2 regions of the Paenibacillus sp. FSL M7-0896 genome follow, and region 2 is predicted to be linked to the other one. Evidence: a T-box and tRNA genes for the amino acid it is inferred to sense, from the RefSeq annotation. Region 2 holds a T-box; the other holds one or more tRNA genes.
The links. A T-box is a leader RNA that pairs with one kind of tRNA and senses whether it is charged. The one in region 2 lies ahead of MKY12_RS10920 (tryptophan--tRNA ligase), so its partner is inferred to be a tRNA-Trp.
Positions count from the first base shown of each region.

Region 1: it has a tRNA-Trp gene. The T-box ahead of MKY12_RS10920 (tryptophan--tRNA ligase) is inferred to sense a tRNA for this amino acid. The anticodon was not compared.

Region 1 covers NZ_CP150250.1:6,211,139-6,214,685, forward strand. Annotated here, with positions in the region: gene MKY12_RS26735 (monooxygenase) at 1-610, shown strand, start outside; tRNA gene MKY12_RS26740 (tRNA-Leu) at 808-886, opposite strand; tRNA gene MKY12_RS26745 (tRNA-Cys) at 916-989, opposite strand; tRNA gene MKY12_RS26750 (tRNA-Gly) at 998-1,072, opposite strand; tRNA gene MKY12_RS26755 (tRNA-Gln) at 1,079-1,153, opposite strand; tRNA gene MKY12_RS26760 (tRNA-His) at 1,174-1,249, opposite strand; tRNA gene MKY12_RS26765 (tRNA-His) at 1,298-1,373, opposite strand; tRNA gene MKY12_RS26770 (tRNA-Trp) at 1,401-1,474, opposite strand; tRNA gene MKY12_RS26775 (tRNA-Tyr) at 1,481-1,566, opposite strand; tRNA gene MKY12_RS26780 (tRNA-Thr) at 1,573-1,648, opposite strand; tRNA gene MKY12_RS26785 (tRNA-Phe) at 1,664-1,739, opposite strand; tRNA gene MKY12_RS26790 (tRNA-Asp) at 1,761-1,838, opposite strand; tRNA gene MKY12_RS26795 (tRNA-Met) at 1,843-1,919, opposite strand; tRNA gene MKY12_RS26800 (tRNA-Val) at 1,952-2,027, opposite strand; tRNA gene MKY12_RS26805 (tRNA-Glu) at 2,048-2,122, opposite strand; tRNA gene MKY12_RS26810 (tRNA-Ser) at 2,260-2,349, opposite strand; tRNA gene MKY12_RS26815 (tRNA-Asn) at 2,353-2,428, opposite strand; rRNA gene MKY12_RS26820 (23S ribosomal RNA) at 2,491-3,547, opposite strand, start outside.
Region 2 covers NZ_CP150250.1:2,634,805-2,638,351, reverse strand. Annotated here, with positions in the region: gene MKY12_RS10935 (GNAT family N-acetyltransferase) at 1-360, opposite strand, end outside; gene MKY12_RS10930 (GNAT family N-acetyltransferase) at 379-864, opposite strand; gene MKY12_RS10925 (MerR family transcriptional regulator) at 898-1,776, opposite strand; T-box leader at 1,975-2,231, shown strand; gene MKY12_RS10920 (tryptophan--tRNA ligase) at 2,276-3,277, shown strand; gene MKY12_RS10915 (hypothetical protein) at 3,386-3,547, opposite strand, start outside.

The DNA of each region.
Region 1 (3,547 bases), 3.6 Mb from region 2:
ACAAGAAGCGATGAACCTAGGCTGGAAGCTTGCAGGAGCAATCAAAGGCTGGGCTCCAGACTGGCTATTAGACAGTTATCATGCCGAACGTTTTCCATGGAATACGGCCTTGCTCCGGAATACCGAGGTCCAAACCCTGCTTCTGGACGTGACGCCTCTCATCACGGAACTGCGAAGCATGCTGGCTAATCTGATTCAAATACCGGAGGCTAATTATCAAATCGCTGCACAAATTTCCGCCCTGGACGTACATTATGCACCCGACGCTGAAGCGCGTTCCCATCCTTTAAACGGGAAACGTTTCAAAGATCTAAGCTTAAAGCTGAAAGACGGGCAATTAATTAACTCCTATCCACTCCTGCACAAAGGTACTTTTCTTCTGTTGCATTTCCATTCTAATGAACAGAATAGCGGTCAATGGGAAACGTATAGCAACCTTCAAGTTGTACATGCCTCTTTAGCTGAGGCTGACGCGGATTGGAACGACGTCCACACGGCGCTTATTCGGCCGGATGGACATATTGCCTGGGCGATTTCTCTATCCGATCCAAATCCAATTCAAACCATAAAAGAAGGAATCATTCGCTGGTGCGGAGACATCACCGTGTAGTAATTCGGGATAAACTAAAATCACGCAGTGTTGTCTTGCTAGGATCGAAGCCAAGGAACTCCCGGTGGCGCTCGTTATCCATGACCGGCCGGCGGAGTTGGCGACTGGAGGAACTTTTGCGGTAGGGGAAATGATCCAGAAAAATAAGAACAGCCCATTAGATGAAAAATCTAATGGGCTGTTCTTACTAAAAATAATACCGGCGAGAGGACTCGAACCTCCACGGTTTCCCACTCGATTTTGAGTCGAGCGCGTCTGCCATTCCGCCACGCCGGCGTATACATATATAATTTCCAAAAAAATAATGGAGGTGCCACCCAGATTTGAACTGGGGATAAAGCTTTTGCAGAGCTTTGCCTTACCACTTGGCTATGGCACCACATGAAATGGAGCGGACGACGGGAATCGAACCCGCGACCCTCGCCTTGGCAAGGCGATGCTCTACCGCTGAGCCACGTCCGCATATAATGGCTGGGGATATAGGAATCGAACCTATGAATGACGGAGTCAAAGTCCGTTGCCTTACCGCTTGGCTAATCCCCAATATATTTTTTAAAAGAAAATGGGGCGACCGATGGGTCTCGAACCCACGAATGCCGGAACCACAATCCGGTGCGTTAACCCCTTCGCCACGGTCGCCATGTGAAGCTTTTAAGTTGTATTGCTATGTAATTCTTATAAAAGAAATGGGGCGACCGATGGGTCTCGAACCCACGAATGCCGGAACCACAATCCGGTGCGTTAACCCCTTCGCCACGGTCGCCATATGATTCTTTTATATGAAATTACTTGGCAGGGGCAGCAGGAATTGAACCCACACCAACGGTTTTGGAGACCGTTGTTCTACCTTTAAACTATGCCCCTAAAAAATGGTGGAGGCTGATGGATTCGAACCACCGAACACGTACGTGAGCAGATTTACAGTCTGATGCGTTTGGCCACTTCGCTAAGCCTCCACGGTATGGTGCCGGCGAGAGGACTTGAACCCCCAACCTACTGATTACAAGTCAGTTGCTCTACCAATTGAGCTACACCGGCATATTAAGTTGTGTATGGTGGCGCGGGAGGGAATCGAACCCCCGACACAAGGATTTTCAGTCCTTTGCTCTACCGACTGAGCTACCGAGCCATAAAAGTAATTTTGAAAAGATGGCGGAACCGACGGGATTCGAACCCGCGATCTCCTGCGTGACAGGCAGGCATGTTAGGCCAACTACACCACGGTTCCAAATTGGTTGCGGGGGCAGGATTTGAACCTGCGGCCTTCGGGTTATGAGCCCGACGAGCTACCGGGCTGCTCCACCCCGCGTCATTGAACAAAATCTATTCGATTAAGATAGATGGTGGAGGCTGAGGGGTTCGAACCCCCGACCCTCTGCTTGTAAGGCAGATGCTCTCCCAGCTGAGCTAAGCCTCCATGTATCAGTTCAAAAAAAATGGTGACTCGTATGGGATTCGAACCCATGTTACCTCCGTGAAAGGGAGGTGTCTTAACCCCTTGACCAACGAGCCATGCTGTGTAAAAAGTATTGCTACGGAGAGAGAGGGATACTCTTCACTTCGTTACGAGATTGCGAAGCAGTGCTAACGAAGCCTATGCTCCAACGAACCACTTAGGGTTCTCATCCCTATTCAAAGAAGTATTGCTACGGAGAGAGAGGGATTCGAACCCTCGAGACGCTTGTGGCGCCTACACGATTTCCAATCGTGCTCCTTCGGCCAAACTCGGACACCTCTCCATATGGCTCCCCGAACAGGACTCGAACCTGTGACAACTCGATTAACAGTCGAGTGCTCTACCAACTGAGCTATCAGGGAATATACATATCAGGCTTGATCGCCTGAAAACTGAATCCGAAACGAATCTGCGTCTTAGAAATTTGGATAAGCCCTCGACCGATTAGTATTGGTCAGCTCCATGCATTGCTGCACTTCCACCTCCAACCTATCTACCTCGTCGTCTTCAAGGGGTCTTACATACTGGGAAATCTCATCTTGAGGGGGGCTTCACGCTTAGATGCTTTCAGCGCTTATCCCGTCCGTACGTAGCTACTCAGCCATGCTCCTGGCGGAACAACTGATGCACCAGCGGTACGTCCATCCCGGTCCTCTCGTACTAAGGACAGCTCCTCTCAAATTTCCTGCGCCCACGACAGATAGGGACCGAACTGTCTCACGACGTTCTGAACCCAGCTCGCGTACCGCTTTAATGGGCGAACAGCCCAACCCTTGGGACCTACTTCAGCCCCAGGATGCGATGAGCCGACATCGAGGTGCCAAACCTCCCCGTCGATGTGGACTCTTGGGGGAGATAAGCCTGTTATCCCCAGGGTAGCTTTTATCCGTTGAGCGATGGCCCTTCCATGCGGTACCACCGGATCACTAAGTCCGACTTTCGTCCCTGCTCGACTTGTAGGTCTCGCAGTCAAGCTCCCTTATGCCTTTGCACTCTGCGAATGATTTCCAACCATTCTGAGGGAACCTTTGAACGCCTCCGTTACTCTTTAGGAGGCGACCGCCCCAGTCAAACTGCCCGCCTGACACGGTCCCCGTACCCGATGAGGGCACTAGGTTAGAACCTAGATACGATCAGGGTGGTATCCCAACGGCGCCTCCGCAGAAGCTTGCGCTCCTGCCTCCACGGCTCCCACCTATCCTGTACAGATCGTACCCAAATTCAATATCAAGCTGCAGTAAAGCTCCATGGGGTCTTTCCGTCTTGTCGCGGGTAACCTGCATCTTCACAGGTATTAAAATTTCACCGGATCTCTCGTTGAGACAGCGCCCAAGTCGTTACGCCATTCGTGCGGGTCAGAATTTACCTGACAAGGAATTTCGCTACCTTAGGACCGTTATAGTTACGGCCGCCGTTTACTGGGGCTTCGGTTCACAGCTTCGGGTTTAACCCCTAACCGCTCCCCTTAACCTTCCAGCACC
Region 2 (3,547 bases):
CGCCAGCCCCCACGTTTTCGCATCCGAATAGATCTCTTCAATCCGGGCGAATGCCTGCTGGGCGATGCCTTGGCTTTGGGATTGCGGAACTACACATAATTGACCGAGCCAGTAATGATGCTCATCTGTCTTCTTGACCCTAATGCTACCTGCTGCGACACCGGCATACCGGATGATGTAATAATCTACAGAAGCCTGATTAAGCCGTTCCGCCACTCTCTCCACCGTTTCATTGGCCGGGCTTGTCTCATAATCCTGATATTTCTCCAAGAGCGGCAGAAAGGCCTGAAGCTGCATAGCATGAATATCCGCCGCATCCTCCAACGTAGCTTTACTTAATGTAACCTCTGACTTTTCCATTGTATGTACCTCCTGGCTTTATACCCTATACACGTAGTCCCAATGTTCACCCTTAAGTACAGAGCCAGGACCCATGTGCCGTTTCTGCTGCAAAACAAAACCAACGCGCTCATACATCCGCTGCGCGGGGATCAGATCATTATTAGTGGTCACCCGAATCTGCCCGACTTTATTCCGCAGGATTCGGTCGACCGCTTCTTGAAGCTGCATGGTACTGTAGCCTTTGCCTTTGTGGGCAGTCGCAATACAGTTATGGCCGATTTCAGCGTATCTGGGCATCTGCCTCGGGTCCCAGGATACGAAGCCAATAGCCTTACCATGCAGCGTAGTCATGAACCCATATTGATCCGCAAGTTGCAGATTGTCAAAGAAAAAGTGGTCGAACTCCTGCCAATCCTCCAGACAGCTCTGCTCATACCTGCGGTCGAAGGAATAAGCATCCTTCAATAGTTCAAGCAATGTTCCCCGTTCAAACAGGCTGATTTTACTGAATTCAATGCTCATTTACTTCCCTTCTTTTCTTGTGTATAGTTACTTTCACTTCAACACTACAGGTTCCAGTAAACTCAAGTCATACAAATTTCCACCGCCCGCAGGGCTGTCATTGCGGATATGTTCTTCCAGACAGAGTCTGCTGCGGTCAGAGCGGTACTTTTGGCTATGCACCAACTGATCCATCAGCATCTTCCAGGAACCTCCAATGTCTTCACTGCTGTCCAGCTTGGCATATAGCCCGCCGGGCAGGATCATTTCCTCGAAAGGCTCGGGGACGCTGATTCCTTCAGGAATTGTCGCACACATTCCATAGCCATAGGGTTTACCTGCACTACTTGGCATAGGCTTCATATTCCCGCCGAATAACCGCGCCGTGCCCAGGAGATTTGCGGATTCCAACCAATCCATGATAGGACCCATCGCTTTGTCTTCCGGAGAAACGTCTACCACGATATGAAAGGCTACCCTCATAGTTGGCAGTGTAATCACTTTAAATGTGGACTGTCCGGTTACATTACTCATAAAGACATTCTCCATTTCGCTAAGCAGTTCCTCCTGAATGGAGGTTCTCTTATTGGAATTATTCAGGTAATCGAGTACCTGATGTAATTGCTGTCCCATCTGTTCTAGTTCTTCCCGGTGCACCTGTAGAGCAAGTATCCTGTTCTGTATAACCTGCTTAAGCACAGGCACAGAACTTTTATCCAAGACAGCCTGTATTTCTCTGATCGGGATATCCATTCTCCGCAGCAGCGCTGTGATCCTGATACACTTAAGCGCATGTTCATCGTAGATACGCCAGCCGGAAGATACCTCTCTCTTACTCTGAAACAATCCTTCTGCTTCCCAGTGCCGCAAGGTGCGGCTCGTCAGCCCGAGTTGCTCCGACAATTGCTGTATGCTAACAACCGTCCTGTTCATTTCTCCCTCCTTCCTGTGATCACATCCCTATCCTATCACTTGACGCAGCGGCAACTTCAAGGAGGAATTTGGATTACTGCCGTATGCTCCTCCAGCTTTGCTCGTATGGTCTGCATGGAATCACTCCTAAACCTACGCGAACTAAAGTTTGACATTCTCCAGAAAGTACTGTATAAATACACTAATTCAATATTATATAGCTTTGCAATGACGAAGAGAGTACGCATAACGAATACTTCAGAGAGCTGATGGTAGGTGCGAATCAGTGTAGGGAATATGCCGAAGTGGGCTTCTGAGCATCCAAACCGAACCTTCAGGAAGTAGGCTTTGGCGAAAGTCTCGTCGTTACAAGAGACGCGTATTCAAACCTATAGTGAGGTTTCGATACGTTCAAGCGGTCCGGATCACCGTTCGGACTAACTAAGGTGGCACCACGGGGTTTTCTCGTCCTTTTCAGGATGAGAAGACCCCTTTTTGATTTTATAGACGGAGGGATAATATGAGTAATGACATTGTATTAACAGGAATTAAACCTACGGGCAAAGTCCATCTGGGGAACTACATCGGAGCAATCAAGCCTGCACTGCAAATCGCCGGGGCCAGTGATTGCACTTCACTCTACTTCATTGCCGACTACCATGGGTTAAATTTTATACAGAATAGAGACGAGTTCAGAGATCTGTCTTATAGTATCGCAGCCACTTGGCTGGCACTCGGACTCAACCCGGACCGGGTGATTTTCTATAGACAATCTGATGTGCCGGAGATCTTCGAGCTGTGCTGGATTCTAGCCTGCCTGACGTCCAAAGGACTGATGAATCGTGCCCATGCCTACAAAGCGATTCAAGATCAAAATGAACAACTGGGCGTGGATGCGGATACTGGTGTTAATATGGGCCTGTTCACCTATCCAATTCTGATGGCTGCGGACATTCTGCTGTTTCAATCAGACAAGGTCCCTGTCGGTAAAGACCAGATTCAGCATGTAGAGATCGCCAGAGATATCGCCGAAAGCTTCAACCGGGTTTATGGAGATACGTTCAAGCTGCCTGACTATATTGTCGATGAGAGCACAGCGGTGATTCCTGGTCTTGACGGGAGGAAAATGAGCAAAAGCTATAACAATACGATTCCGCTGTTCGAAACGCCAGAGAACCTGAAGAAGCTGATCAGCAAAATCAAAACAGACTCTACACTTCCGCAGGATCCGAAAGACCCGGAAACCTCTAATATTTTTTTGTTGTATAAAGAATTTGCGACACCCGCTCAAGTGCAGGAGTTAAGAGACAAATATCTAAGCGGCATTAGCTGGGGGGAAGCCAAGCAGGAGCTGTTCCAGGTGGTTAATGCTGCTCTGGAGGAGCCACGGAAGAAATACTACGATCTCATAGCAGCGCCAGAGCAGATCGACACAATCTTGAGTGAAGGCGCCCGGAAGGCAAGAGCCCTGGCGGGACCATTGCTTAAGAAGGTTAAGTCGAGGATAGGACGTTATTCGTAGACCTGACTTAAGGCATAGGTGATCATTTGTTTGTCTTTGAATACACAAAGAAACCACTCTTGGAACAGGTCAGGTCTCTTCCCGCTCCAAGAGTGGTTTCTTCAGCAGCTACAGCTTCGCAAATAACCGCTCCCCGTTTGTCTGGATATATCTGTACATGCCGGCGCAGACCGCTGCCATTAGAATGCAGTATCCCAGCAGGATGAGATTTCCGCCCCCCCCAGGAAGAAGCATGAACAGTACGGCGGGAACAGCCAGCGTGAGAACGCC